3 regions of the Paenibacillus sp. J22R232 genome follow, and region 1 is predicted to be linked to each of the others. Evidence: riboswitches for the same ligand, from Rfam matches in the RefSeq annotation. Region 1 holds a riboswitch; each other region holds the start of a gene.
The links. Region 1 has a riboswitch for cyclic di-GMP ahead of AC0YN3_RS16140 (SpaA isopeptide-forming pilin-related protein). Riboswitches for the same ligand answer to the same signal wherever they lie in the genome.

Region 1 (9,881 bases):
GACGCCGATTGTTCGCAATAATCGCACCTTGATCCCGGTACGCCTATTTTCGGAAAAACTAGGTCTAAAGGTGGGCTATGACGGGAAAACGAAAAAGATTACCATCGATTAACGATGGACGAAAGATATCCCATCTGTGGTATGATAGAGTAGATTAACCTTTAATACAGAAAGGTTGCCGATCTACAGTGGACCACCTTACGGGCGATATAAATCGAGTCATTAAAAATGCAATCGAAGTCATGGAAGACAGCAAATATCAAATTTATGAAATATGTGAATCAGCGCGCACGGAGCTAGAATCGCTGGAGCAGGAGCTTGAAATCGTGCTTCAGGAAACGGTGAAGACGATCGATAAGGTTGATCAGCTCGAACAAGACTATCGCCGTGCGCGGATAAGGCTGACGGAGGTCAGCAGGGATTTTGTACGCTACAAGGAAGATGATATAAAGTCAGCCTATGAGAAGGCAACGCAAATTCAGCTTGACCTGATGGTATACCGCGAGAAGGAATCCTATCTAAAGGCAAGGCGGGATGATTTGCAGAAGCGAGTACGCAATGTAGAAAACTCCATTGAGCGCGCAGAAACGATTGCGTCGCAAATAAATGTCGTGCTTGAGTATTTAGCCGGAGATCTGAATCAGGTTACGCGAATTATCGAATCAGCCAAAACCAGGCAGCTGCTTGGGTTGAAGATCATATTGGCCCAAGAGGAAGAGCGCAAACGAATTGCTAGAGAGATTCATGACGGACCAGCGCAATCACTCGCCAATATCGTGCTTCGAACAGAAATTGCAGAACGAATGCTTATCAAGCAGGAATTTGTGATGGTGCAGGAAGAATTAGTAGATTTGAAAGGACAAGTACGCTCTGGGCTGGAGGAGATCCGCAAAATCATTTTCAATTTGCGCCCAATGGCTTTGGATGATCTGGGACTTGTTCCGACGCTGCGAAAGTTCACACAGGATTTTGAAGAGAAAACGAAAATACATACCGTATTCGAGCTGATTGGCAAAGACGCTCGAATGCCCTCCGCAATGGAAGCTGCCATATACCGATTGGTACAAGAAGCTTTCACGAATGCGTTGAAGCATGCTAGCGCTTCTCATATTAAGCTCGAGATTAACTATCAGCCACAGCATATTTCACTCATTATTCAAGATAACGGCGTTGGGTTTCACAGTGAATTAATCGAGCAGGACGCCACCCGAAACGCGCATTTTGGATTGGTTGGAATGAGAGAGCGGATTGAGCTGATTGAGGGAAGGATGGATATAGACTCAAATCCTGGTAGAGGGACGAAGATTGTAATAGATATACCTACTACTGCCGAATCTAGAAAGGAGTAAGATGTTGATGATCCAGAGACCTGCAAGCAGTATGAATACTATCAAAATTTTACTTGCGGATGACCACCAGCTATTTCGCGAAGGACTTAAACGGATTCTAAATATGGAAGACGATCTTGAAGTTATCGGCGAATGCGGGGACGGCATTCAAGTCATGGAGTTTTGCAATCATACGATTCCTGAGATTGTTTTGATGGATATCAATATGCCAATCGAGAACGGAGTCGTTACGACTGAGCGGTTGAAGAGCTTGTTTCCCGATGTAAAGGTTATCATTTTATCTATCCACGATGATGAGAGCTATGTGTTTGAAACGCTTCGAAAAGGGGCTACCGGCTATTTGTTAAAAGATATGGAGGCAGAATCGCTTATTAATGCTATTCGCTCCGTAGTTCAAGGCCATGCCTATATCCATCCTAAAGTAACGGGCAAGCTGATTAACCAGCTTCGCCGCATGACATACTTGGACGAGATGGGAATCGTTTCAGGCGCAGCAGCAGCCCAAGAGCCGGGAGTGAAATTCGTTGCTGGCGATGAGAGCCCGTTAACGCGCCGAGAGGCCGAGGTTCTAAGGTTAATGGCAGAAGGCAAAAGCAACAAGCTTATCGGCGAATTCTTATTTATCAGCGAGAAAACGGTCAAAAACCATGTGAGCAGTATTTTGCAAAAGATGGAAGTTGATGATCGTACGCAAGCCGTTATCCAGTCGATTAAATACGGTTGGGTCACATTGTAGCTTTAATCGCAATCAGATTTACATATAGAGAAAACCCCCGCAATCTGCTCGATTGCGGGGGTTTTTGCGTCTAATGAGCGGGCAGCAAGATGTTATACGAATATGCGTTATTTACTTTGTTTTTGTTTGCGCATGGATATGAATCCAGCTGTCAAAGCAAAAGCGCCGATTAGATAATACGGTATTGGACTAGTGTCGCCTGTCTTCGGCAACGTATCAAGCGGTACTTGTTCATCATCGACAACGGTATCGGTAGCGGAGTCAACCTCCTGACCATCGTCTACCCCGCCAACTGGCGGCTCATCATCGTCGATTTCAATAATGTCCGTTTCCTCAGGCGTAGGGGATACCGTCGGCGTTGTCGTTGACGAAGGCGTTACGGTCGGTGTAGTCACTGGTGTCGAGAATGGCGTAGGCGATAAAGTAGGCGTAGTCTCAGGAGTCGCTGAAGTTGTAGGCGTTGGCGTAATAGTAGGCGTAGGAGTAGGTGACGTCGACGGCGTTGGTGTCGGCGTTGTACAAACCACGCCATCGTTTACGAGCGATAGCACCTTTTCATTGCCCCATGAGATGGTTAGCGTATTCGGATTCGTGCTTGCTGCTTTGACGAACGTTTCTGGATGGGACTGAACCGCGTAAGTGGATAGGGTTACCGAGGCGTTACCCGGAATTTTGCCGTCACCGGTCTGATTCGAGCCGGGAACTTCCCATACGAACGGTACCTCGATATTGCTTTCATTCGTTACGATCCAGCTTCTTGTAGCTTCCGGATCAGCCGAACAGGCAGTATCCAGCTTTAGCTTCGGCGTGTTGATCACTACTTTTAATGCACTGGAAGCAGCCGTAACCTCAATTTGCTGGCTTGCGGTCAAATCGGTTGTGAATCCGGTTAACGTTAGTTCCTTAAGGACGTAAGAGCCGATCGGCAAATCCTTGAACTCCAGGACGCCGTTTGCGTCCGTCGTTCCTGTTCGGAACAGAGAGTCATTGCTCCATAGCTCGAAGGCAATGCCAGCATGGGGCGCTCCTTCAACGTTATTGAGATGTTTATTGATAATAAGGCTGCCTGCGCAGGTGCTGGTGAGCTTTAGCTTCCAAGCTTTAATCTTGTTGCCGTGAGCGCCTACTCCCAGCTGGGTGAGCAGCTCTCCGCTGTAGATATCAAGCTGGTAAGGCTGGCAAACGGGAAGGTTAACCGTAATGGTGTAGCTTCCTGCTTTCGGATATATAATGGAGTGCCCATCGAAATGGACTTGCTTGTTATACGGTATAGTGGTCTCGCCTGGACCCGGTTTCCAATCTGCAGGTCCGGCATAGGAGGAGAAGCTTACCCGTACGCAATCTTGCGTCGTGGTGAAAGTTGCCGTTGCCGTACCGTTGCCGTTGTCAACGATACTGGCTTGGCTGGCGATAATATGCTCCCTATCCGTAGAGTAGGTTTGGCAACTGTTCTCAGTTGACGGCACTTCTCCGGAAGGGCTGCCGCTGTTGTCTCCTTCTGCCATGGCTATAGAACCTAATGCAAGCGAAAAAATTAATAAAAGGGCTAAGCTTAAAGACATTCGTTTTTTAAAATAACGCATGATTCACTCTCCTCTTAGATAGGTGGTAGGGGTCTAAGAGGGCCGGTTACACTACTCGCTCCATATAATCCAAGTGTCCACATACAGACTATACTTCATCGCTTCCCTGGCTAATCTAATAAGCGTCAATCACCGCTTCCTTTCCATAATCACGCATATCTTATATATGCAAGTCTACGTAATAAAATGATAACATATATTGTAAATTGCTCAAGGGTGTTTCTTTGTCGGAATTTGACTATTAATAACCATTAAAGTAGGACTTTGAGGCACTGCGCCCATTTTGCAATCTTGTCCTTTTTGGCGGAACCAGTGGGCTCTTCCCGGCATATAGTGTCACCATGAGGAGGTGGCCGCCATGTTGGAGGTATTACTTTTGGTCATTGGCTGTTATGCTTTGGCTGCTTTGTCGGTGCATCTGGCATTTCGCATTCGGCGAGGAAGGCAGCAGGCTAGCAAGCATTTTGTGCTTGTGGCGGACGTTCGGCAAAAAAATATGGAATGGTATATGCGTTCGTTGTTTTCTTTTTCGAGGAGAATGGGCAAGGATGTACGGCTTACCATTGTGGATCAGGGGATCACCGATGAAACGCTGTCCATCGTTGAGCGTTTTTCCAGAGACGGCAAAGAAATTAAGGTGCATAGCAAAGATATAGGTTCGGATAGCGAAAATATAGATCGTAAGCGCTCACAAGCGAAGGAAGTGGACGGTACCCAGCTATTATGGCTCCTGCAGGCCGAAGGCATCGTATCGCAAGCGGATCATGCCGTGTTGATTGATTTGCAGAATCCGTCGGATTTGTCCAAAATGCCATTTTAGGATATAATTTTTGCAAATGAATATTCAGGGTGAAGCACACCCGATGACGCGCTGCGCGTCATCGGGTGTGCTTTTTTTTGTTCACCGCAGGCATGTGGAATAGCCTTAACGGATGGATGAGACGCTGAATGCTCAGCCGAAGAGCAAAGGGGAGAACAGGATGAGGGTTCGGATATATGTGGTTAAGACACGTGGAGGCTGGCAGGCAGAGATGTCTATGCATGCTGCGATCGATAGGCATTTTTGGATGGATGGCCATTATGGCGGGGCTGGTTGCCTAAACAAGGAAAAGGGAGAAAGCGGCTGGCTGCTGCGGGAGGAGCTGCCGCTTGGCGATGCTTGTTTGGCTGTCGAGCTGTGGGGGTCCGTCGCGTTAAAGCGGAGCGGGTTGAAGGTTGCCGTCGATCAACAAGACAAGCGATTGGGAGAAGCGGCAAAGGTGAGAATGGAAACGAGCTCTACGGATAGCTTTGAAGCGATAGAGCTGCTCATTGCCTGTGCCGAGCAGGCTAAACGCATGGCGCAAGAGGGCAAAGAGAACGCAGAATTGGGGCGCTGGCTGAGGTTTGGCAGCAAAGACAAGAAACTTGCGAAGCTGGGGGAGGAAGGGGTAGTGCGTTTGGCGGAGCGGTGGGATCGGAAAGAATCGAGTGGTTGGGAGGGAGAGACAGGAGAGAACGGGAATTGGACGGATCGAAGAGAACGAGGAGCAGGAGGTGGGAGAGAGTGGGCGGAACGAAGGGAGCGGGGAGCAGGAAGCGCTAGGGATGCAGAGACAAGGGAGAACGGGGATTGGACGGATCGAAGAGAACGAGAAGCAGGAGGTAGGAGAGAGTGGGCGGAACGACGGGAGCGGGGAGCAGGAAACGCTAGGGATGCAGAGACAGGGGAGAACGGGAATTGGACGGATCAAATAGAACGAGGAACAGGAGCAGTGAACGGTAGAGCGGCGTGGTTGGAGAGGGGAGAAGCCGTACATCGTCGAGCGGAACTGGAGGGGCTCGCGGCGGGGGCGCAGCGCGCCGCGGCTATGCTGCAGGGACGTGCGCTGCTCCGCAGCGAAGCGCACGCCCTGTTGTCCGGCGCGGGCGGACCCGGCTCCGCGGCAGGCTGGAGCGAAATGCTACAGCTTGCCGCGCTGCTCGGGCAGGTGCGCCTGGGCGGATCGATCGCCGCCGCGGATGGCGGGCGATCGGGCGCGCTGGGACGCCACAGGCGCGAGTGCAGATGTCTGCGCTGCGGGAGCGGTGAGGCGGCCATGCACCGCACGGCATGCGCCGCGTGCGGGAGGGTGTGCGCCTATTGCACGGCGTGCATTGGGATGGGGCGGAGCCGGGAATGCGAGCTGCTGGTTACGGGGCAGCGCTCGGGTCTTCGTGGAGCAGAGAGGAGCGCTGCGAGGGGGCGCAAGGCGCTGTCCCATGAGCAGCGGTTAGCGAAATGGCAGCTTAGTCCTGCGCAGACGGCCGCGGCAGCGAAAGCGCTGCAGTTTGTAGAGGCGACATATGCGGGCAGGAATGATAAGCCGGAAAGGAGAGGAGAGGGACCGAGAGAGTTTCTTCTTTGGGCCGTGACAGGGGCGGGCAAGACCGAAATGATATTCCCTCTAGTCGAGTCCGTTCTGCTGTGGGGCGGCAAGGCGCTCATCGCAACGCCGCGCCGCGATGTCGTCATTGAGCTCGATCCACGAATACGCAAAGCGTTCCCAAGGGCATCCGTGGTTACCTTATACGGAGGCAGCGAGCAGCGCTGGGAATATGGGGATATAACGCTGGCTACGACGCATCAGCTGCTCCGTTTTTATCAGGGCTTTGACCTAGTCGTCGTTGACGAACTGGATGCGTTTCCTTCCGCCGGTGATCCCCTTTTGCACTATGCCGCTGACAAAAGCTGCGCACCAGGCGCAGCACGGCTGCTGCTGTCCGCTACACCGCCGAGCGAGCTGCAGCGGGCTGCCAAGCGGGGCAGGCTGCCGCACGCAAGAGTCCCCGTGCGGTATCATCGCCATCCGCTGCCAGTGCCTAAGCTGCTCCAGACGCCGGCAGTGAAGCAAATGCTGCAGCAGAGGAGGCTGCCTGCAAAGCTGCTAGCCGCCTTGCAGGCCTCGCTCTCCCGCGGAGCTCAGTTATTTGTCTTCGTACAGCAGATTGCACAAACAGAACCGATGGCCGCGCTGCTGCAGGCTGCTTTATCATGCTCAGCGGTATCGGCTACTTCTTCGCAGGACGCGGAGCGAACGGAAAAAGTACAGCGTTTCCGCGCCAGAGATATCCGAGTGCTTGTTACGACCACTATTCTGGAGAGAGGGGTTACGATTCCCAAAAGCGACGTCTACATCCTCGATGCAGACGGAAGACTGTTCGACGAAGCTTCTTTGGTGCAGATGGCAGGCAGGGCGGGCAGATCGGCGGATGATCCTTTCGGCAGCGTCTATTTCTGCAGCCGGGAACGCAATCGCCCTCAGCAGCAAGCCGTCAGCCACATCCAAACCATGAACCGCATGGCTCGCAAGCAGGGCTATCTGCTCCCCAGCGGCAAAGGAGGCTCGCACCGATGACCTTCTCGCCTCTGGAGTGGCTCAGGCGGCTGCAATCCGCCCTTGCCGCAGGCGCGCAGCTGCTCGCGCCAACGTCTGCCGCATGCCTCCTATGCGGCAAACCGCAAACCGCGGCTCGCAGCGCGGCCACGGCAAACCAATCGAAGCTGACGCCTCAGCTTCGGCAGTCCCTTTGCGGAGCATGCCTCTCCGCAATTCCATGGCTTACCCGCATCGCCTGCACTCGCTGCGGGCGGGGCATCCCATGCGAGGACTGCATCCGCAGTCCGCATGGCGCATTCCAATTCAACCGCAGCGCCGTTCATTACAGCCCCGCGATGAGAGAAATGCTCGCTTTATATAAGTATCGCGGGAATGAACGGCTAGCCCCGCTGCTTGCCGACATGCTTCTGCCTGTTTTTGAAGCAATGACAGTTGAAATCATGCAACGGTCGTGCATAGGTTTCAATCCAAATAGGAAGTCCAAAACAAGGTTTGCCGATTGCTGGGATGCTGTCACCTATGTACCGGTCAGCTCGGAGCGGGAGACCGAGCGAGGTTTTAACCAAGCTGAGCAGCTAGCAGGCGTTATAGCCAGGCGTTATAGCCTCCCGCTCTTGCGGCTGTTGGTCCGTTCGCGCCATACGGAGAAGCAAAGCTTCAAAACACGAGCAGAAAGGCAGCGCGACACAAGAGCCCTTTTTAATACGCAAGCAGCCGAAATGGCAATTATCCAGAAGCCCGAAGCCATCTCTAATAAAAGAACACCTCATAGCCGCAGCGTGCTTCGGATTCTTTTGGTAGACGACATCTATACGACCGGAAGCACGGCGGACGCGTGTTCGCAAGCCTTGTTAAAGTCTGCGGTTTTACCGATTGAGATCTATATTTTGACATGGGCGCGTTCTTGAATATATGATGACTCAAATGAGTGCAATAGATTCATAGTGAAAATGTTGGCGCTTTCGATTAGAATAATGGTAATAACTGATTTGTTTGACCAAAAAAGGAGGGCTCAGAGCGATGAACTTGGATAACTGTCCTCGCTGCGGAAAGCTTTTTGCCAAAAACTTTAGAGACGTATGCCCGGCGTGCATGCGTGATATTGATAAAGAATACGAATTATGCGCAAACTATTTGCGTGAATTTAAAGGTTCCATTATAACGGAAGTAGCAGACGCAACGGGCGTATCCGTTAAACAGATCACGAAATTTATACGCGAAGGCCGTATCTCGATTATGAATGCACCGAATATGTCGTACCCGTGCGAATCCTGCGGAAACTTGATTCGTGAGCATAATTTGTGCGACAACTGCCGCCACCGGATTGAAAAAGATAAAAAGCAAATGTTTCAGGATATGGCTAGAAAAGAAGATTTGAAAAGCGCTTATAACCCGACTGGCGTATATAAAGGGCTCGACAGATATAAAGATAATAAATGAGTTTTTGCTAATATTTCCTTGCCTATAAAATTTCACTTGACTGAAGCCGATAATACTTGTAAAGGTAATCGGCTTTTTTAGTTCCTGTAGATAAATGAGGTGGATAAGATGAAAATAAATGAAACGAATCGGATCGGTGGGGTTAATCCTTACCAGAAGCAAAAGGACGCACGCATTGGGGCTGCAGATAAAGCGAAGCAGAAGGATGAAGTCCAAATCTCTGCTGCCGCCAAGGAGCTGCTGACGACGAGCAAGGCGAGCGGAGCGGACAGAACCAAGCATATCGAAGAATTGAAAAATTCGGTCGCATCGGGTACGTATCACGTAGAGGCAGGCAAAATCGCTGAGAAGCTGCTTCCGTATCTCGGAAACAAACAATCAGAATAGAACGGGTGAAAAAGAATGTCTGTTTCCCAGATTATTGATACTCTTCAGCAGCAACACAAGCTCTATGAGCAGCTACTTGATATTGAGCTAAAGAAAAAGGCTTTGATCATGAATAACGAAGTCCTTCCTCTGAATGTGCTTACTCAAAAGGAAAAGCTGCTGGCTGCGAATGCGGAGAAGCTGGAGCAGCAGAGAGTGCTTTTAACAGTGCGTTATATAAAAGAGATCGGGTTTCGAATCCGGAGCGGGGTGCTGTCCGAGCTTATTAAAGCGGTGACTAACCCTTACGAGAAAGAGGAACTTACTCTGATGCACGGGAAACTCACGAGCGTACTAACAGAATTAAAGCATGCTAATGATTTGAATCAGCAGCTCATTCAGCAATCTCTTGATTTCTTGGATTTTTCCATCGGTTTAATGGTCGACGACCCGAGCGAGGATCTCGTATACAAGCATCCCATGCATCAACAAGGCAACAACAGAAGGAACAAAATGTTTGACAGCAGAGCTTAAGAAGGAGGCAAGTCGATGACCTCAACATTTCATTCCTTGGAAACGTCTAAGCGGAGTTTGATCACCCAACAGGTTGCTTTAAGCACGCTTAGCCATAACATATCCAATGCGAACACGCCAGGATACACGAGGCAAAAGGTGACGATGGTAGCTACGAGACCAATTGAAGCTTATGGCATGTCTAAATCCAATGCCCCAGGGCAATTGGGAACAGGCGTGGAATATACGTCGATAACACGTATTCGGGACGCTTTTTTGGACGCTCAATATCGTGAGCAATCGGATATTGCAGGCAGCACTGCCATACAAGCGGACACGTTAAGCAAGCTGGAATCGTTTGTTAACGAGCCATCGGAAACAAGTATCCGAACGGTGCTATCAGGTTTTTGGAATGCATGGTCTGATCTAAGTAAAGATCCGGAGAACGTAACTGCCCGAGAGATTTTGGTAGAACGCACGCAGGCGCTGACGGATACGTTCAATGGTCTCAGCGGCCAGCTAACTGACTTGCAAG
Region 2 (9,881 bases), on a different contig from region 1:
GATATAGCAAAGGCTGCACAAGTGATAACTTGCAAAAGCAGTATGCTTAATGCGATTTTTACGGCTAGATGCTCCTTATACCAATTGAAACTAAGTATAGATTTCTTCATGAGTGTACTCCCTTTTATTCATTCGATTATATTCCGAATAGGTTTCTTCGATTTTTCCTTTTAAATATTGGACGATGGAATGAACATCGGATACCTGCGTATACGGTGAAATAACGAACAGCTTGCTGGCATACAGCGCGATCCGTTTAGCATCTGTCGTTGGTACGTAAAGATGCTTTTTCGTATCGCCGAAGAACATTTCGCTCCGGTCTCTTCCCAGAATTTCAAATAATATTTCATTTAATTTGTTTTCCCTGTCTACTTCCTCGTAGCTGCAAGCACCGGCATATTCCTTTGGATATCCGTTCAGCCCATCCGAATACAACCGGAACAAAGTGATGATGCCCGGATTATGCGGATTTACAATAATCGCTTCCGGTATTTCCAGCTTCAGCGCTTTTCGGAAAGCGACATTTACTTCAACGAACTGAGCCAGCAGCTTTTGATAGCCTTCAATGCCAAACGCCAACAAAGCGCTGTATATGCTGATGGAGCTTCCCATTCTTGAGCATTCTAGCGTGTAGCTCGTGTGATATTGCCCATATCCTCGGTGTCCAACATAAGGTGTCTCGTCTGGATCCAAATCCAGAAGCTTTAAATCAGTAGCATTTTTCACTAAAAACAAGCTCGTTGAATAAGGCGTTTGCCCGAGCTTCTGAAAATCGAAGCAAAGCGAATCCGCTTTGTTCAAATGTTTCATTTTGGCTTGAATGGTTTGGAGTGCCGCAAGCGCATCTCCCTCAATGCTCAACGGATTATTAGCGAAATCATAGTTGTTGAAGAATGCGAAAAATCCGCCCAGAGCCGAGTCGGCATGAATGTGAGGCCGATTTATCCGATGCTCCTGTGCTAAGCGTTCTGTCATTCTATGCACGTCATCAAGGCTATCAATGCCCATTGCATCTGTCGTGCCCGTCGTGGCAACGACATATATCGGAATGCCGCCATTCGCAATGACCTGTTCCATTTTTGCTTTCAAATCGTCAATGTCCATCGAGCTGTCTTCGTGCGTACGGATTTTGACTAAATGATCGCTTCCGAGCCCCGTTGCTTCCATCGCCTTATAAAGGCTGTAATGCGCTGCCTCCGAGCAGAAAGCGTATAAATTCTGGGGCACTCCGGACTTGGCGGCGGATGAGCTTGCTTTATTGATTGCAAGCCTGAGGCCAGTAAATATAGCGCCCTGGCCGCCCCAGGTTGTGTATCCTCCGCTTTCTGCCGTTCGATATCCGACAAGATCCGACATCATTGCAACAACCTTAACTTCGGCTTCTGCGCCTGCCGGCCCATACACATCCCATAAATTATTGCCATTCACCATAAATGCCGCAAGCATGCCAAGTATGCCCGGTGTACTCGCCATAGGCAAAATGTTGGTTAGAAAATATTTGGTATGATAGGGATGAGCATGAAGCAAGGAAAGAAGCTCTTTGTTAACCTCTTCCAGAGGACTTCCGCTATGCGGAATTCGGCTAACATCCGCCAGCTCCTTATAAAATAACGGTCCTCTATCTTTATTCCCCTTCAAAAAAACCGAATCGGGATCTTTTAGCTCATCGACGCCGCTAACGATCTGCCCCATTAATTCCAACATTTGATTCCGTTGAGCTGCGTTTCCATCATCACTTGGAAATAAACGGCGAATATCTGATTGATTATGCATAACGTTATGACCTCTCTCCACTATTTGAATTTATCTCTCTGAATAAAAAAAGGCATACCTATAATTTTTCATAGGTATGCCTTTGCTTAATGCTTCGCAACTGGCTGACATTTCTTTTTAAGAAGTAGTCCCTATAGCTTTGCGCCACCATCTTTCGATGGGTTTGCCCGTATGAGATTTGGAGAAATTTGTACTTTAATTAGTAATCATTTACAGCTACTAGGAACATTCTACTATTTCGCATTTCTAAGATCAATACGTATTTATATATATAAGTCTAAAGTAATAGACAATTCGCCAAGAATTTATCTTTTTGTCACAATTGATATGATAATATACGGCTTTTTGGCTTATTATTAGTCGGATCAGTCTATTTATTTTCAAAAAAAACATATGTATGCACATATTAAAACGCATAAAAAAGAAGAGTTATATCCCTTCCTCTCTAGCACGTATGAGTTAGCTTTGATTGGTTGATGCTGCTGCATGACGGAACCCTTCGAATTGCCTCTTCCGTTCGTTTTCTATTCGGGCTGCTGAATCGTCAGGTGCTGCAGCAAAGACAGCAGCTTTGCCTGCATACGTCGTAGCAGGTGCGGCAGGCAACGCAGCGTAAGCCGTTGCAGCGCATGAAACTGCCCCAGGTCTCGAAAGTCGCTTGTCCGCATAATAAAAGGCTCTCACCCACACGGCCATAGCCGCACAGGGAGAGCCTTTTGTTTAAACGCGCCTAGCTTATCTTACCAGCCATCCGCCATCCACGGCGAGAATATGGCCGTTCATATAATCGGATGCCGCCGATGCCAGAAACACAGCAGGTCCGATTAAATCCTCGGAGGTGCCCCAGCGTCCTGCCGGGATACGCTGCAGGATTTGAGCGCTGCGAACCGGGTCTTCGCGTAACGCTTCGGTATTATCCGTGCTCATGTAGCCTGGGGCGATGGCGTTAACCTGCAAGCCCTTGCTTGCCCATTCGCTCGCCAGCGCCTTCGTTAGCCCTGCTACCGCATGCTTGCTTGACGTATAGCCAGGCACGTTAATGCCGCCTTGATAGGACAGCATCGAAGCGATATTAATGATTTTGCCGGAGCCCTGCTCGATCATTTTTTCCCCTGCCAGCTGCGATAAAACAAATACCGAATTTAAATTGACGTCGAGTACTGCCTGCCAATCCTCGTAGCTGTGATCCGCAGCAGGCGTCCGGCGAATAATGCCTGCATTATTTACTAGGATATCGATTCTGCCCAGCTCGTCCACTGTCCGCTCAATAATGCCGGCAAGCTTGGAACGGTCAGAAATATCCGCCTGAATCGTAATCGCTCTCCGTCCCAAAGCTCTAATCGCTTCCGCCGCTTTGTCGGCAGGGGTGCTGTTCGTAACAAGCGCTACGTCAGCGCCTGCCTCCGCTAATCCAAGTGCGATAGCTGCTCCGAGGCCGCGTCCCGCTCCCGTCACGACTGCCGTTTTTCCGCTCAAATCAAACAAACCCATCGGTTCATGTCCTCCCTTTTGCACGCTTTACGCTCTCTGGAAGCTGTGCCTTCATCATTTGGATCTGAAGAGCCTCATATTTGGCTGCCACCTCGGGCGAGATCCCCTCATCTGTGATGATGCAATCAATCTCGTCCAGGCCAGCAAATGTAATCAAGGCGCCTTTATCGAATTTGCTATGGTCAGCCAGGCAATAAACAGTCTTCGCATTGTCCATGTACAGCTTCTTCAGCTTAGACAATTCCTCTGTGAATATCGTCAAGCCATATTCCATATGAATGCCTGTCGTCGAAAGAAACAGCTTATGGACATTCAGCCTTTTAATCCATTCCTGGGACTCTGCCCCAATCAGCAGATTGTTATGGCGGTAGCCGCCGGGAATGACCAATCGCACCTGATCCTTCAAGGTCAGCTCGCGGATAATAAGCAGGTCGTTCGTCAGCACGGTTACGGGCATATTCGGGAGCCTCTTGGCCATCTCAAGCGTCGTGCTTCCCGCATCAAGCGCGATGATATCATTCTCCTCGATGCAAGTGAGCGCAAGCGCCGCAATGGCCGACTTCTCCTGCTGGTGCTTGCTGTTAGGAAATTGGAGCGGATAGAGGCTATCCTCGCCCTCTTGCTCTACCACAGCCCCGCCGTGGGTACGTTTGAGCAGCCCCTTCTCCTCCAGCTTCTCCAGATCTTCCCGTACCGTTTTTTCCGTTACGCCAAATTGCTCGCTCAGCTCAGATACTTTCACTGCGCCAAGCTGCTCTAGTTTCTCTATAATTTTCCGATGCCGTTCAGCAGCAAGCATGGTGCACCTCCTGTAGCGAATGCTTCTATTTTAGCTCGCTTGCAGGCACTGCGTCCATGTCTGTAAATGTATAATTCTCGCCGGCCATCGACCAGCAGAACGTGTAATTGCTCGTTCCTACGCCTGAGTGGATGGACCATGGAGGAGAAATGATCGCTTGCTCGTTCGCTACGACCAGATGTCTCGTCTGCGAAGGCTCGCCCATCATATGGAATACGCGCGCGTCGTCGTTCATGTCGAAGTATAGGTAAGCTTCCATGCGGCGATCATGCACATGAGAAGGCATCGTATTCCATACGCTTCCCGTTTTGAGGCTTGTTACGCCCAGCATCAGCTGACAGCTCTGAATGCCATCTGCGTGGATGTACTTGTACAATACGCGCTCATTCGACGTTTCTTGTGAGCCAAGATGAGTAGGATTCGCTTCCTCCATCGTCATTTTGCGCGTTGCGATCTCCGCGTGGGCGAGCGCCGAACAGAAGTACAGCTTGGCCGGGTTCGCTTTGTCTATGCTCGAGAGCAGGACTTGGCGCTTGCCTTTCCCGACGTAAAGCACTTCCAGCTTGCTCAGCTCGTATACCTCGCCGTCCACGGAAATCGAAGCCGGGCCGCCAATGTTCAGAAACCCAATCTCACGGCGCTCCAAGAAATATTCCGTCTTCAGCGTCGCTGCATCCTCAAGCTCCAGCGTCTCATTCACGGGCGTTGCCCCGCCAACGATCATGCGGTCATAATGCGTATATGTCATCTTGATTTGATCCTGTACGAACAGGCTCTCGATCAAAAACTCGCTGCGTAGACGTTCCGTATCGTATTGCTTCACATCGGTAGGGTTTGTTGTGTGGCGTACTTCCATTGGATAAAAGCCTCCTATAGTTTTATTGTGCAGCCGCTTGCAGCCAGCCGCACCAACGTTTGTTAATGTTCGTTTTTATAATATCACACATTTACGAACATAAACAGTACTTAAATGAAATTTGCATTATTTCAAACGGAATCGATTGGATATTCGCATATGAAAAAGCGGCCCATACTGCAGGCCGCCTTTTGTCCCATTTTGTATGTTTGCTAAGTTACATCGAGAGGAGATTTGATTCCCCCTATCATTTTAAGCGAGAAATACGAATCACCAGGTAAGTCTTCCGCCCGTATGCTTATATCCATGCAGTCGTTCATACTTTTCAATGCGCATGAGATGCTTCATTTGTGTTCTGTATAAACGAGAATAGTCTCTCCTTACCTCGGTATATTCTTTGCCGTAATCAACCATTTTAATGCCCTTCCGATATTCCTTAGTTTTGTTGGCTCTTGGATTCTTGTGCTTCTTCTCACGTACCTGCTGCGCGCTTTGCTTAGCTGCCCATACCAATATGTCTTCTCTTGCGAACATCTTCATCCCCGCCGTACCGGGTTAGATTATGGCAACCAGCCATTATACCGATACAACTAATAGAAGAAGACCTTTGGATTGAACATGCATGTCACTCACCTCTCTGCTTTATTTATTCCACCGGCTCACTCCATATCCTATTTACCTCCAAGAGCTCGGTGCCCTCGAAGGAAAGCTTGTAAATATCCGGCATTGCAAGCTGTTTCCAAAATTCAAAGCCATAGCTTACATCAAAAGCATTCATAATTAAAACAAGCAAATTTCCGTGCGTTCCAATGACGACATTTTTTCCGGGATAGCTGCTCAGCACCCGAAGCGTCGCTTCCACACCGCGTTTTTGTGCTACCGCATTCGATTCCCCGCCATCCCATGCAAAGCTCGAATCCTCCCATACCCTCTCGATTGCTGCTTGAAAATGGTCTACCGGCATGCCCGATAACAACCTTTCCCTAAAGCCCTCTACAGTTAATATCCGTCCCCCTGTATATGCAGCAATCCCTTCAACGGTCTGAACTGCCCGTTTATACGGACTGGATATGACATATTCGATAGAGAGATCCATAAGAAGCTCCGTTACCTTTTTTGCATCATTCAAACCTTTATTGGACAAAGGCCTATTTAATTCATCCGGCGTATAGAGCGAATGCGCATGCCTTACAAAATAAAGATTCGTCATAGGTTTCGCAGGCTCCTCCTCATGTTACTTCACCGTAATCGTTGCATGTACAGAACCGTGATAATAGCTGTCTACAACCTTTTCGTCTAAGGAGAAATCGGTATTCGCAGCAATGAGATAGGATCCGCTTGGCAGCAGCAGGTCCTTCTCCTCGTAAAAGGATCTCCAAAAGCTCGCGTTGGGATCATCATTCGAATAAGCGCCGCTTTTTTGGAAAGGAAAAAAATGCTTTTCGCCCTTTTTCAGTACAGTTGGACTAAGCTCAGTCGTATTAGCGCCTTCCATCTCAATCCTTTGGCCATCCGTTAAATAAAATACGATGTAGCTGCTTGGTCCCCAAATCGTAATCGAATCTTGAGCCCCGATATATGTCATGCTAACCGAGCACTCGATAGGCTCGCCCTTTGCGAAGGCAGTCTTCTCGATGTTCAAAGTCATTTCGAATAGCTCGTCTTTTTGCTGGAGCTTCGGTTCAGCCAGCTTGTGGGCTAGATCAGCGTCAATCTCATTCACATTCTCGCCTTCTCCATTATGTGCTCCGCAGGAAGTTAAAATGATCATGATAGCGATTAATAAAAGACGTTTCATCGTATTCCTCCTTTTTTTGCGCGAGCGGCTCGAATGGTTACTTTATGAACGATAACACATGCTCCTTTACTTCAATCTTCTGTTCTTCTGTTAGCTTTATGGAATGATGTTCGTCGGAAACAAGCTCCGGAACGAGTATGGTTGAAGGGTTATCGAGCTTCGTTACGCGCTCGTCGCCATCAGTAGACATGAAGATATCCGACCTGCTCCCGTCAGCTAGCGTGATTTCAGATTTAATAAAGTTTCCATCTATGTCGTAATGATCCTCAATCATTTTGATTTCGGACTTCACGTATTTCTCTCCTTCGACAACAATAGTAATGGCATTTACCTTTTTATAGCCCGTTCTCTCGAAAAAGCCCTCAGCATTCTGCTCGCTCATTTCTGTGGCAAAAGCCTCAATATGCTCGATTTTCTCCGATTTACCGCAGCCATTTAACACAACGACAATCATGCATAGAAGAATCCATTTTATGAAAATTGAATAATTGATTGTTTTCCTATTACTGATCAAACGACCACTCCTCTCATTTGAGTTACTTTCACACAATCACGGTATGCGCATGCTGAAAGTCGGTTGCTCCGCTTCCTTCCCGCTGCATCCGGATAATGTATATTTCTTTCCTTCATCTGTTTTATTTGTCGCGATTCCGCTGCAGAAAGAAAGCTGCTTAATTGGGTTTCCGTACGCATCATGCGTGCTATCAAAGGTATAGGCTATATTTTGACCATCAAAAATAAGATCTTGAAAGATCGCTCCACCTTCTATCGTATAGGAAGTGACATGAATTTCATCCGCTGTATTGCTTTTCACATTTCCCAGGAATTTCTCCCAAACGTCTATGTTATGCCATTGGGCCAACGCATTCACGACATCCCCGTTTTTCACCGCAAGCTCTACTCCATAAGTAACACCGAAAATGATCTCTTTCAGCTTTTCCGTATCGGCAGAAGATATCGTGTAGCCGGTCCCGGTATCACTTACCTCCGTGTACATGCTTGTTTTCATCACCGGGTCCAGCCACAGATGAACCGCGCGCTGCGAACCTTCATGCTCAATGATGATGTCATAATCCGGTGTTCTAACATCGAGCACTCCTTCTATTTTGTTCGCGCCTTGAAGGGCTTCTATTACCAACATTATTTCGTCCGATTGCTTGAGAATACCATAAACATCAGAATTCACTGTGCCAAATTGCAACGATCTACTAACCGTCACCTGTTCAGCAAGTGTATCTCCCGGTTGATGTTGCTGCTTTAGCTCGTGAGGAACGACGTTATTAGAGGCGGGCTGCTTCAAAGAAAACGTACAGCCTGCCATAACAAATGCAAATACAACTACTGCGACAGCGATGGCTGCCTTATCCCTTTTCATATCTTCACCTCACAATTACAAACGTTTACAAATTTGTAAAGGTTGCATTTGAGAGTGAAGCACTTTGCCGCTTCATTCATGCCATTCAAAATGATATGATAGGTATGATTTTCTATATATCCCCTTAATCGTTATTGGAGGTTATTTGCATGCCCATGCCAACGCATATTGTAGCAGCAGGCGGTTTCGTAGAAAACGAACACGGACAGATTCTTCTGGTGAAAACAGAGCATGACGGATGGGTGTTCCCAGGCGGACAGGTAGAAGCAGGCGAGAATGTAATCGACGCATTAATCCGGGAAATAAAAGAGGAAAGCGGAATCGACGCTGCTATTTCATGTTTAATTGGCATTTATTCGAATACAGGAACCTATAAGTGGCATGACGGGGTAACTGACATTCCAACAAAGGTCATGATGGACTTTTCATGCAAGGCAGAAGGCGGACAGCTAGCTGTTTCGGAGGAAACGTCAGAAAGCGGGTGGTTCGACAAAGCAGATGTGCTGGCATTCATAACTTCTCCGGCGATCCGTACCCGTTACCAGGCCTATCTGGATTTTGATGGAATAATCTGCTATATGGACTATCTCACCAAGCCTGATTTTGAGATTAAGCTTAATCGGACCTTATGAAATTCCCCAATCTACGCAAACGAAATTAGTGCAAATAAAGATATGCAAAAAAACCGCTATCTGTGAAGTGACCCCTTATGTTAGACACCATCTAACTTTTGGAGGTGCAGTTCACAGCATAGCGGTTTTATTATAGAGATTGTTCACCATGTTGTGTTCAACGAACCTAACAGCTAATAGATAGCTCGCCCGTCCGCATCCGAAATACCCGACTTGCGGTAGAAATACGTATTGATCACATCGCGCCAATGCTTGGCATGGTCTGCTTGCTCGGCCAGTCGCTCCGCAATGTGGCCAAAGCTTGCTTCATCGATTTTGCCTTCGAGTGCAGCCCACTGCTGACGCAAGCATTCCGCTTCGTCCGCGCCGCTGAAATGCGTATCATAAATATGCTGAATGACCGTTTTTCCGGATTGCAGAACATGCGTATACGGCACATGATGGAAAAAAAGCAGAAGCTCGTCCGGACAAGTCGCAGCATTCTCATAGAGTGACGCATTCGGCTCGCTATACTGCGAAGCATACCCGGTTCCGCTTGCTTCCGTTCGATCCACGCCGATGCCGTCCCGATCCGCGAAATGATAGGTTCCCCATCTCGAATACTCATAACCGTCCACGTCTGGCCCGTAATGATGATTAGGCGCAACCATCCAGCCGACGCCAAGCGGCGCCGTATAGGCTTCATATATAGGCCACGACTTCATCAGCATGCTGATGACCGCGGCTGTCACCTCGGGATCGTTACCGAACGTGGCCGCTGCCCACTCCAATGCAATCTGCTCGGCGGTCAGCTCCGGATTCCAGACAAGCCTGCCATACCCGTAAACATTCGCCTGCGCGAGAATATGGCCAGTCCAGCTCTCCTCATCCCCTATATTCGATACGGCAGCAATTCCGCTATGTGCCGTGCTGTATAATGAACCGTCCGCTATCCGTTTGACCTGCGACCCTTCCCCTTGCGCATACGAATCGAAATCCAGTACTTGCTTCCACTGCGGCACGAGGTAGCAAAGATGGCGCTGCTGGCCGGTATATTCCTGCGTAATTTGAAACTCGACCATCTGGTTGGTTTCCTTGAGCGCGCCAATTAATGGAGAGACGGCCTCCCGTACTTGGAAATCCATGGGGCCGTTTTTGATCTGCAGCAGCACATTGCT
Region 3 (9,881 bases), on a different contig from region 1:
TCAACTTCGAAAACTAATTTCTGAAGCTCATAGCGAACAGCCTTTCATTCCTCGGAATGGAAGGCTTTCTTTTTAACTGGCTATTCGGTATACTGAGCAAAATAAGTGTAGATATCGGGGGTTGAGGGTGATGGTCACCGCTATGGAGCAGTGGACTCGGTGGCACGCCGAACGGAAATATACAACGCTGCCGCTGATTATGGAATTACCCTTTCAGCTCGAACTTCGGGCAGGGGTTTTATCGTGGGAAGAGGTGTGGCAAGATGCTTCGCCATATGCTTTCGTATTAGAGAGCGGCAAGGACGGACGATACTCCTATTTGGGCTTGCATCCGGATGCGATTATTCGTGGCAAGGGCTTGACCGCGGAATCGGTTGCCTTTCGGTCACTAGAGGAGCAGAGCAAGCGCGAATGGAGCGGAAAGCCGCTTGAAGTGGTACGGGAATGGATGAGCGGCAAAGTCGGACCTAGGGCTGCTGATGCTCCCAAATGGATAGGCGGCTGTGTCGGGTTTTGGGGATATGACGTTATTCGCTCCATAGAGCGATTGCCGTTGCTTGCTTTGGATGATCGAAGCATACCGGATTATTTATTCATGCAAGTCAATGAGCTATGGATTATAGACCATCTGGATGAGAAGGTTTACTGCGCTGTTCATACGGAGATTGATCCTGACTTTGATGAGACGGAGCTTAGCGCAGCGTATGAGCATGCCCTTTTCAGAGCGAGCGGCATGACCGATTATTGGCTGACTTGGTTTGATGAGGAAAAGGCCAAGGAAAGGGCTGCGTCAACTCGGAGGAAACGCCAACGACTGCTTGACGATGATCAACTGCAGATGGATACGTCTTCTCTTGTTGATATAACTTCTCCTTTTCCGAAGGAGGCCTATATGGAAGCTGTTCGCCGTATCCAACGATATATAGAGCAGGGCGACGTGTTCCAAGTGAATTTGTCGGTGCGGCAGAGCAAAGAAATCGTATCATCGCCGGAAGAGCTCTACGAGTGGCTGCGATTAATTAATCCTTCTCCTTATATGGGTTTCCTTCGCTGTCCTGATTTCCAGCTGGTATCGGCCTCACCCGAGCTATTGGTTGAGCTTAAGGAGACTAAGCTTGCGACAAGGCCGATTGCCGGCACACGCAGGCGCGGTCGTACGGATGAGGAGGACCGCCGCTTGGCGGACGAGCTTCTCTCGAATGAGAAGGAACGAGCTGAGCATATCATGCTGGTCGACTTGGAGCGAAATGATCTAGGGCGCATTTCTGCTTATGGCACAGTCAAAGTAGAAGAGCTAATGGTTATCGAGCAGTACTCGCATGTCATGCATCTGGTATCGCAAGTAGAAGGGCGATTGGCGCAAGGCAAGGACGCTTATGATGTCATTTCAGCTACTTTTCCGGGTGGGACGATTACGGGTGCCCCGAAGATTCGGACGATGGAGATCATCGAGGAGCTCGAGCCAACGCGCAGAGGCCCTTACACGGGCTCGCTTGGCTGGATTGACTACAATGGCGATATGGAATTTAATATAATCATTAGAACGATGGCTCTGCAGGATGGGGCCGTTCATATTCAAGCTGGTGCTGGTATCGTGATTGATTCGGATCCGGAGCGGGAATATAAGGAATCATTGAACAAAGCGAAGGCGTTATGGAAGGCCATTCAATACAGCGAGCGGTATGCGGCGCATAGACAGGCGGCAGAGCCGGATAAAGGGGGAGCCTTAACATGATATTGGTAATCGATAATTATGATTCTTTTACGTACAATCTCGTTCAATATTTGGGTGAGCTTGGTGAAGACATTACGGTGAAACGCAATGACGAGATCGATTTGGCAGGAATCGAAGCGATGGCACCCGATCATATTCTGATATCGCCAGGTCCATGTTCTCCGAATGAAGCGGGTATCAGCTTATCCCTTATCGAGCATTTCAAAGGAAAAATTCCTATTTTCGGTGTTTGCTTAGGGCATCAGTCTATCGGACAGGCCTTTGGAGGCGAGGTTGTTCGCGCCGAGAAGCTTATGCACGGCAAGACATCCGCGATTCATCATCAGGGGACATCCATATTCGAGGGAATGCCCTCGCCGTTTACGGCAACGCGCTACCACTCCCTTATCGTGCGTCGAGAAACGCTGCCGGACTGTCTGGAGATTACAGCGGAAACAGAGGAAGGCGAAATTATGGGCCTTCGCCATAAGGAATATCCGATTGAGGGCGTACAATTCCACCCTGAATCGATCATAACGGAGCATGGGCTTACAATGCTTCGTAATTTCTTGCAAAACCGGACGGGCGCAGTGCGATGAAAATCGGGCTGAACGGCACCGTTTTGGAAGCAAGCGAAGCCGTGATCTCAGTTTATGATCACGGTTTTTTGTACGGCATGGGCTTGTTCGAAACCTTTCGCACCTATAATGGGGTACCTTTTTTATTGGACCGGCATTTGAACCGCCTGCATGCGGGCTGCGAGCAGCTGGGCATTCGATACCAGAGCAATCCGGAACATATTGCTGCATGGGTAAAAGAGTTGATTGCAGCAAACGGATTGGAGGACGCTTATGTCCGTATGACCGTTAGCGCGGGGGAAGCGGAACTGGGCTTGCCGACCGGTGATTATGAGCGTCCGACTGTACTTATGTTAGTGAAGGCTCTGCCGCCCATAAATGATGCGGTTCATATGCGCGGAAGGGAGCTGCGGCTTATGCAGACGCGGCGGAACACCCCGGAAGGTGACGTTCGCTACAAGTCTCTCCATTATATGAACAATATTATTGCGAAGCGGGAGCTGCTCGCAAGCGGGGCTTCGGCGGGAGCGGAAGGACTTATGCTAAGCCATGAGGGATGGCTGGCAGAGGGGATTGTCAGCAACTTGTTTTTTGTGAAGGATAACGTCGTATGCACGCCTGCGATATCAACCGGCATACTGCCTGGCATTACGCGGGAGCGTGTGCTGGAACTGGCGAGAGGCGAAGGATACCAAACGGACGAAGGGTTATACAGCTGGGACATGCTGCTGCAGGCTGACGAGGTTTGGCTGACCAACTCCATTCAGGAGCTCGTTCCTGTTACGAGTTTAACCGATATTTTGGGACAGGCCCGTATTGTAGGCAACGGGGAGGCTGGCGCTATAACCAGGCAGCTCTTAACGTTATATAGGAAATGGACGACGGCAAATGGTGAGATGTATTAGCCTGTACCTTCTAAAGGACAGATTTAGAGAACATACAAAGGAAGGCGGTAATAAAGTGAATCAGCAACCGGTTTTCTACAATAGAGCATACGACTTTGGAGACGGAGCGACGCTTGCGCTAGGCAATCAGACACTCATCATGGGCATTCTGAATGCGACACCCGATTCGTTCTCGGATGGGGGGCGATACATGAATATTGAGGCAGCCGTAGCTCACGCAGAAGCGATGGCGTTGGCTGGAGCGGACATGCTCGATATTGGGGGAGAGTCTACTCGTCCAGGATTCGAGCCGGTTAGTCTTGAAGAAGAGCTGCGCCGGATCGTTCCCGTTATTCGGGCAGTACGTAAAGCGCTACCGCATATGCCAATCTCAATTGACACCTATAAAGCGGAGGCGGCTCGTCAATCGTTGGAGGCCGGAGCCCATATCATCAATGATATTTGGGGCTTGAAGGGTGACCCCAATATGGCGCCGGTGGCAGCGGAATACGGATGTCCGGTCATTATTAGCCATAACCGGCATGCGAGGGACTATAACGATTTGGTTCCTGATGTGCTTGCCGATCTGATTGGAAGCGTGCGCTTGGCGCAGGCAGCCGGAGTGAAGGAAGATCAAATATGGCTTGATCCGGGTATTGGTTTTGCCAAAACCCATGAGGATAATCTCGAACTAATGGGCCGTTTATCAGAGGTAGCGGGACTCGGTTACCCTGTTCTCCTTGGTACCTCGCGCAAACGATTCATTAGGCAGACGTTAGATCTGCCTGTTGAAGAGCTTGTTGAAGGCACGGCAGCGACTGTCGTCCTTGGCATCGCACAAGGCTGCCAAGTCATGCGCGTTCATGACGTAGGCGCAATCAAGCGCGCTGCACGGATGGCTGACGCTATCGTATACCGCGATTAAAAGCAGCAAAAGCATATGCGTTATTTTCGACAGATAGGCATGCTATAACGTTGGGAGAGTGGATATAATGGACAACATGATCATTAAAGGGATGAAGTTTTACGGATACCACGGCGTATTCCCCGAAGAGAACAAGCTCGGACAGAAATACGAAGTCGATATCGAACTTGCCATGGATTTGGAGCAAGCGGCAGCAACCGATGATCTAACCTGCACGGTTAATTATGCTGAGATTCATGCGCTGGCCAAAACGATTGTGGAAGGTCCTCCTTTTAAGCTAATAGAAGCTTTAACCGGTCACATTGCATCACGGGTATTGGAAGCTTATACTATGGTAAATGAAGTGACGGTTCGAGTAACGAAGCCGAACCCGCCGTTCGATATCCATTTTGACGGAGTAACGGTGGAGCTGCGTAGAAAGCGGGATGCTGATGGACGAACTATTCCCGCATAATGGGGCAGCAGCTTATATTGCACTTGGCTCGAACATGGGGAACAGAGAACAACTACTGTTGTCCGCGATTAGCTTAATAGACGAGCATTCAAGCATCAAGGTAAACCGAGTATCCGGTTTGTATGAGACGGATCCGGTAGGCTATACGGAGCAACCGCCTTTTCTCAATATGGTGTTGGCTGTACAAACGACATTATCTCCGATAGAGCTGCTGCGTCAGCTTCTAGCCTTTGAGCAGCAATTAGGGAGAGTTCGACAAATACGTTGGGGACCTAGAACCATTGACCTCGATCTGCTCCTATATGATAATGTCAGAATGGATCAAGAGGAACTAACCTTGCCGCATCCGCGCATGATGGAGCGGGCGTTTGTCCTTGTGCCGCTGCATGATGTGCTTGATCAATCGCATCTGCTGCAGCAGGAGGTAGGCGCAGCGTCCGAAGCGGCGCTTCTGGATGGAAAGGAAGGCATTACATTATGGAAAACAATCAATTGGCGCAGCGCGTCAGAGCCTTTCGAAAGCTGAAGGGCTACACTCAGCAGGAGCTGGCCAAGGAGCTTGGCGTATCAGTAGCCGTGCTCGGCTCTTTAGAGCGCGGAACAAGAAAGACCGATCCGAAGCTGCTCGGCCATATCGCCAAAACGCTAGGAATCAGCTACGAGGAGTTAATGTCGGATGATCGCGAATAGCGATGCTGCATTTCTTTCATATGAACAATAACCAATCAGAAGGGAAGTGAGGAGCGACATGCTGAAAGTCGGAGACATCGAGATGAAGAACAGAGTGGGGCTAGCACCGATGGCAGGCGAGTGCAATCCTGCTTATCGATTGATTGCAAAGGAATATGAAACAGGGCCTTGTATGTGCGGGGATGGTTAGTGACAACGCTATTCTTCACGGCAACAAATGAACGCTTGAAATGCTGTTCGTTGACGAACGCGAGAAGCCGCTCAGCCTTCGAATATTCGGCGGGGCCGGAATCGCTTGTCGATAAAAATTCACGAATTGGTTTCGTCAGCTTTAGATGCGGTTAAGAAGCGAGTAACAGTGAAAATGCGTACCAGCTGGGACGATGAGCATATAGTTGCTGTTGAGAATGCGCGTGCCGTTGGGCACGCGGGAGGCAAGGCGGTAAGCATGCACGGTCGCGAGCAGCTGTATACAGGCATGGCCAATTTGGACATCATAAAAGATGTAAAAGAAGCGGTATCTTTTCCTGATATAAGCAATGGAGACGTAATCTTACTTGAGAATGCCAAGCACCTTCTGGATCATACCGGCTGCGACGGCGCAATGATTAGCCGCGAGGAGAACTAATCAGCTGCTATTACAGCTGACGGAACATCAGGTACTGTTGAAGGGATCGTATACTAATCCAATCATAGACCGGTTATAGGCAGCGGATGGAAATCGAAGCTTACCGACAGCATTCGACAAAAGCTGCTATCGAGCGGCTTCTGCTTCCGTTTTAAGAATTGAAACGGTTTCAATGGCTCGTCTGGCTTTGATTGACATTCAGGGAACCTTGCAATATAATCGTGCAATATAATCTAACGAATACATCAAGAGCGCTCCAATTAACAGTAGGTATGAGGATCAGGAAGCGTAATATATTAGGTATCAGTGAATTCATACAAGGTATGAAAAATTAGTCACATGACAGGAGAATCGGAAAGATGAACGATAAGCAAATCATTCTGACTCAAGAAGGGCTGCGAAAGCTTGAAGATGAATTAGAAAACCTAAAATCGGTCAAGCGTCGTGAAGTTGCTGAACGTATTAAAGTAGCGATTGGCTATGGTGATATAAGCGAGAACTCGGAGTATGAGGATGCGAAGAATGAGCAGGCGTTTATCGAAGGACGCGTTCTTACCCTTGAGAAAATGCTGCGCAACGCGCGTATAATAAATAATGACGATATTGATATTGATACCGTTAGCATCGGTTCGATCGTGACGGTTGAAGATATGGAATACGGCGACACAATGGAATATTCCATTGTAGGCACGGCAGAGGCTGATCCGCTGCAAAATAAGATCTCAAATGAAAGTCCGGTAGGCAAAGCGATTTTGGGCAAGAAAAAAGGAACGGTTGTCGAAGTCAGCGTACCTGTCGGCATCATTCAATACAAAATTCTCGACATCAAAAAGTAAGGTTTGCTATGCGCGGATCAAAAAGCTTCCTTGTAGGAAGCTTTTTGAACGTTTAAAATATAAGAACGTATAGATGGATACTGATGCGGCGCTTATATTTTATCGGAAAATGATTGAATGCCGCAATAATCTGGCCACAGCTGCTTATGCTTGCCGAATGATCAAGGAGATGAAGAAGTGGAACATGAAAACAATGAGCAGGAGCTAAGCGAGCTCTTGCAAATTCGCAGAGACAAATTAGACGAGCTTAGAGGGTTGGGCGTCGATCCTTTCGGACGGAAGTTTGAGCGGACGCATAACGCAAAAGAAATCGTACAAACCAATGAAGGTCATAGCAAGGAAGAACTGGAGGGACAAGCCGTTTCCGTGCGCATTGCAGGACGTATCATGCAAAAACGCGGAATGGGCAAGGCCGGTTTTGCCACGATTCAGGATTTGAGCGGAAAGATCCAAATCTATGTACGTAAAGATACCGTCGAGGAGCACAAGTTTGCCGCATTCGATCTGCTCGATATTGGAGATATCATCGGCGTGCAGGGCGTTGTGTTCAAAACAAATACGGGCGAGGTTTCAGTCAAAGCCCATGATATTGAAGTGTTGACGAAGTCGTTGCTTCCGCTGCCTGACAAATATCACGGCCTGAAGGATGTAGAGCTTCGTTACCGCCAACGTTATGTTGATCTTATCGTCAACCCTGACGTACAGCAAACCTTTATTACACGTTCCAAAATCATTCAATCGATGCGCCGCTACCTGGATTCCCGAGGTTATCTAGAGGTAGAGACGCCAACCTTGCATTCCATTGCAGGCGGTGCGGCAGCGCGTCCGTTCGAGACACATCATAATGCGCTTGATATGCAGCTTTATATGCGTATCGCGATCGAACTTCATTTGAAACGCCTCATCGTCGGCGGATTGGAGAAGGTATACGAAATTGGCCGCGTATATCGCAATGAAGGGATGTCCACGCGGCATAATCCAGAGTTTACGATGATTGAGTTGTACGAGGCTTACGCGGACTATAAGGACATTATGGCTTTGACAGAGAATGTCATTGCACATATCGCCCAAGAAGTGCTCGGTACGACGACGATCACTTATCAAGGGCAAGAAATTGATTTAGCTCCGCAATGGCGCAGAGTATCCATGGTTGAGATTGTTAAGGAAACGACTGGCGTTGATTTCGGCGTGGAAATGAGCGATGAGGAAGCACACCGCTTGGCAAAGGAGCATAAGGTTGGAGTTGATGCCCATATGACCTTTGGCCATATCCTTAACGCCTTTTTCGAGCAGTTCTGTGAGCACACTCTAATTCAGCCGACTTTTGTAACCGGACATCCGGTCGCTATTTCACCGCTTGCGAAAAAGAGCGAAGCAGATCCGCGTTTCACAGATCGTTTCGAGTTGTTTATTGTGGCTCGCGAACATGCGAATGCTTTTACAGAGCTTAATGATCCTATCGATCAACGCGAACGGTTCGAATCACAGCTAGTTGAACGTGAGCATGGCAATGATGAAGCACATGAGATGGATGAGGACTTTATCCGTGCTTTAGAATACGGTATGCCGCCTACTGGGGGGCTTGGAATCGGGATAGACCGCTTGATTATGCTGTTGACAGATGCACCGTCCATCCGTGACGTGCTGCTGTTCCCTCATATGAGAGACCAAAAGTCTGCTGAATAACACAGTGTATAGAATCGCCGGGGCTGATTAGTCTCGGCGTTTTTTTATTGACTAATATCTAGCTTCTACGGCATCAATTCTTAAAATCTACCAAAATATGCCCTGAAATCTAATAGGCCTATTGATTTGTGAGATTCATATGGTATATTAGAACTATAAAGCAGAGCACGATAACGGCAAACCTATCGAAAGGTAGGGACGCAAAGCTAAAGGGCCTTCCGAAAGATGGCAGCCAGCTACCGAATGGACAAGCTTTTTTTTTATTTTCTCTTTAAATGAATGAGTAAAGCTTCATACGATAACGGCAAACCTATCGAAAGATAGGGACGCAAAGCTAAAGGGCCTTCCGAAAGATGGCAGCCAGCTACCGAAAGGGGTTTTTTTTATGCGTAAATTTATGATGTTGATCGCAGCTTTTATCCTGTTTGCTTCTATTAATGTAACGCCTGCTCAGGCTAGTGAAGCAAACCAATGGCTGGATACGACTAATCTCAGCAACGGTGTCGTGGCTGTTAAATATCCGGTTAACGCTAAAGTGAAAACGAAACTTATGATTGCAAAAGGACAAGCTAACTATACGTACAACCTAACTGCAGGTGGAAAAACAGAACAATTTCCGCTGCAGCTTGGTAACGGGCAATATACAATATCGGTATTAGAAAACGCGTCGGCAAACAAGTACAAGCTGGTATCAAAACAAACCGTTACCCTGAGCTTGAAAGACAGTACAGTACTTTATCTGAACTCGATCCAAAACATTAATTGGACCGATACAAGCAACGCGATCCTGAAGGCTAAAGAGCTTACAAAAAACAAAAAAACGGATAGCGAGAAAGTAAAGGCCGTTTATGATTATGTTATTACAAACATTAACTACGACAATCAATTAGCCGCGAACCTTTCGGTTGATTACTTGCCAAGTATCGATCGTACGTTCAAATCTAAGAAGGACATTTGCTACGGATATGCTGCATTGTTTGCAGGAATGCTTCGCAGCTTGGATATTCCGACAAAGTTGATGATGGGAAATTCGTCATACGTTGATGTTTATCACGCTTGGAACGAAGTTTACTTGGATGGCAAATGGGTCATCATCGACACAACAGTTGATGCAGGCCTTAAAAAGGGCAACAAGAAGTTCGAGCAAATTAAGGATGCTTCGAAATACACAGTCGCAAAACAATATTAAGGGTTAGAACAACGAGCAGGCGTATATACGCTTTGCTCGTTTTTTTGTTTGTTCCTTCATTAATATAGCTCATATCGAGATTGGTGTTTTTCTTCAATTTTATGAACGGAAAAATGATTTTACTAAATCTGAAAAAAACACTTGCAATGCCATAGGCAAACGTGATATATTATCTAGGTCGCCAACGAGACACACGGCCGACACGGAAGAAAAGATTGCTCTTTGAAAACTGAACAACGAGTAATAACTGCCTCGCAAATCCTTCGGGATAAGCGAAAAAGCGATAACAAGTAATGA

Region 2: it holds a riboswitch for cyclic di-GMP, as region 1 does, so the genes downstream of both, AC0YN3_RS11625 (pyridoxal phosphate-dependent decarboxylase family protein) here and AC0YN3_RS16140 (SpaA isopeptide-forming pilin-related protein) in region 1, are expected to answer to the same signal.
Region 3: it holds a riboswitch for cyclic di-GMP, as region 1 does, so the genes downstream of both, AC0YN3_RS30485 (transglutaminase family protein) here and AC0YN3_RS16140 (SpaA isopeptide-forming pilin-related protein) in region 1, are expected to answer to the same signal.

What each region holds. Positions count from the first base shown of each region.
Region 1 covers NZ_JBWDNK010000004.1:513,828-523,708, forward strand. Annotated here, with positions in the region: gene AC0YN3_RS16125 (stalk domain-containing protein) at 1-112, shown strand, start outside; gene AC0YN3_RS16130 (sensor histidine kinase) at 189-1,349, shown strand; gene AC0YN3_RS16135 (response regulator) at 1,357-2,085, shown strand; gene AC0YN3_RS16140 (SpaA isopeptide-forming pilin-related protein) at 2,193-3,668, opposite strand; cyclic di-GMP riboswitch class II at 3,700-3,783, opposite strand; gene AC0YN3_RS16145 (hypothetical protein) at 4,027-4,488, shown strand; gene AC0YN3_RS16150 (ATP-dependent helicase ComFA) at 4,649-7,045, shown strand; gene AC0YN3_RS16155 (ComF family protein) at 7,042-7,935, shown strand; gene AC0YN3_RS16160 (TIGR03826 family flagellar region protein) at 8,048-8,467, shown strand; gene flgM (flagellar biosynthesis anti-sigma factor FlgM) at 8,576-8,854, shown strand; gene AC0YN3_RS16170 (flagellar protein FlgN) at 8,870-9,367, shown strand; gene flgK (flagellar hook-associated protein FlgK) at 9,383-9,881, shown strand, end outside.
Region 2 covers NZ_JBWDNK010000003.1:123,408-133,288, reverse strand. Annotated here, with positions in the region: gene AC0YN3_RS11630 (methyl-accepting chemotaxis protein) at 1-110, opposite strand, end outside; gene AC0YN3_RS11625 (pyridoxal phosphate-dependent decarboxylase family protein) at 91-1,773, opposite strand; cyclic di-GMP riboswitch class I at 1,866-1,951, opposite strand; gene kduD (2-dehydro-3-deoxy-D-gluconate 5-dehydrogenase KduD) at 2,509-3,264, opposite strand; gene AC0YN3_RS11615 (DeoR/GlpR family DNA-binding transcription regulator) at 3,269-4,063, opposite strand; gene kduI (5-dehydro-4-deoxy-D-glucuronate isomerase) at 4,089-4,919, opposite strand; gene AC0YN3_RS11605 (hypothetical protein) at 5,190-5,453, opposite strand; gene AC0YN3_RS11600 (histidine phosphatase family protein) at 5,566-6,129, opposite strand; gene AC0YN3_RS11595 (hypothetical protein) at 6,154-6,717, opposite strand; gene AC0YN3_RS11590 (hypothetical protein) at 6,755-7,171, opposite strand; gene AC0YN3_RS11585 (DUF4362 domain-containing protein) at 7,268-8,092, opposite strand; gene AC0YN3_RS11580 (NUDIX hydrolase) at 8,242-8,724, shown strand; gene AC0YN3_RS11575 (alpha-glucuronidase family glycosyl hydrolase) at 8,898-9,881, opposite strand, start outside.
Region 3 covers NZ_JBWDNK010000021.1:67,404-77,284, forward strand. Annotated here, with positions in the region: gene cysK (cysteine synthase A) at 1-17, shown strand, start outside; gene AC0YN3_RS30435 (anthranilate synthase component I family protein) at 131-1,735, shown strand; gene pabA (aminodeoxychorismate/anthranilate synthase component II) at 1,732-2,313, shown strand; gene pabC (aminodeoxychorismate lyase) at 2,310-3,197, shown strand; gene folP (dihydropteroate synthase) at 3,253-4,101, shown strand; gene folB (dihydroneopterin aldolase) at 4,169-4,555, shown strand; gene folK (2-amino-4-hydroxy-6-hydroxymethyldihydropteridine diphosphokinase) at 4,533-5,081, shown strand; gene AC0YN3_RS30465 (helix-turn-helix domain-containing protein) at 5,033-5,245, shown strand; partial or broken gene AC0YN3_RS30470 (tRNA-dihydrouridine synthase) at 5,304-5,861, shown strand; gene greA (transcription elongation factor GreA) at 6,233-6,709, shown strand; gene lysS (lysine--tRNA ligase) at 6,887-8,395, shown strand; cyclic di-GMP riboswitch class I at 8,561-8,639, shown strand; cyclic di-GMP riboswitch class I at 8,689-8,767, shown strand; gene AC0YN3_RS30485 (transglutaminase family protein) at 8,781-9,584, shown strand.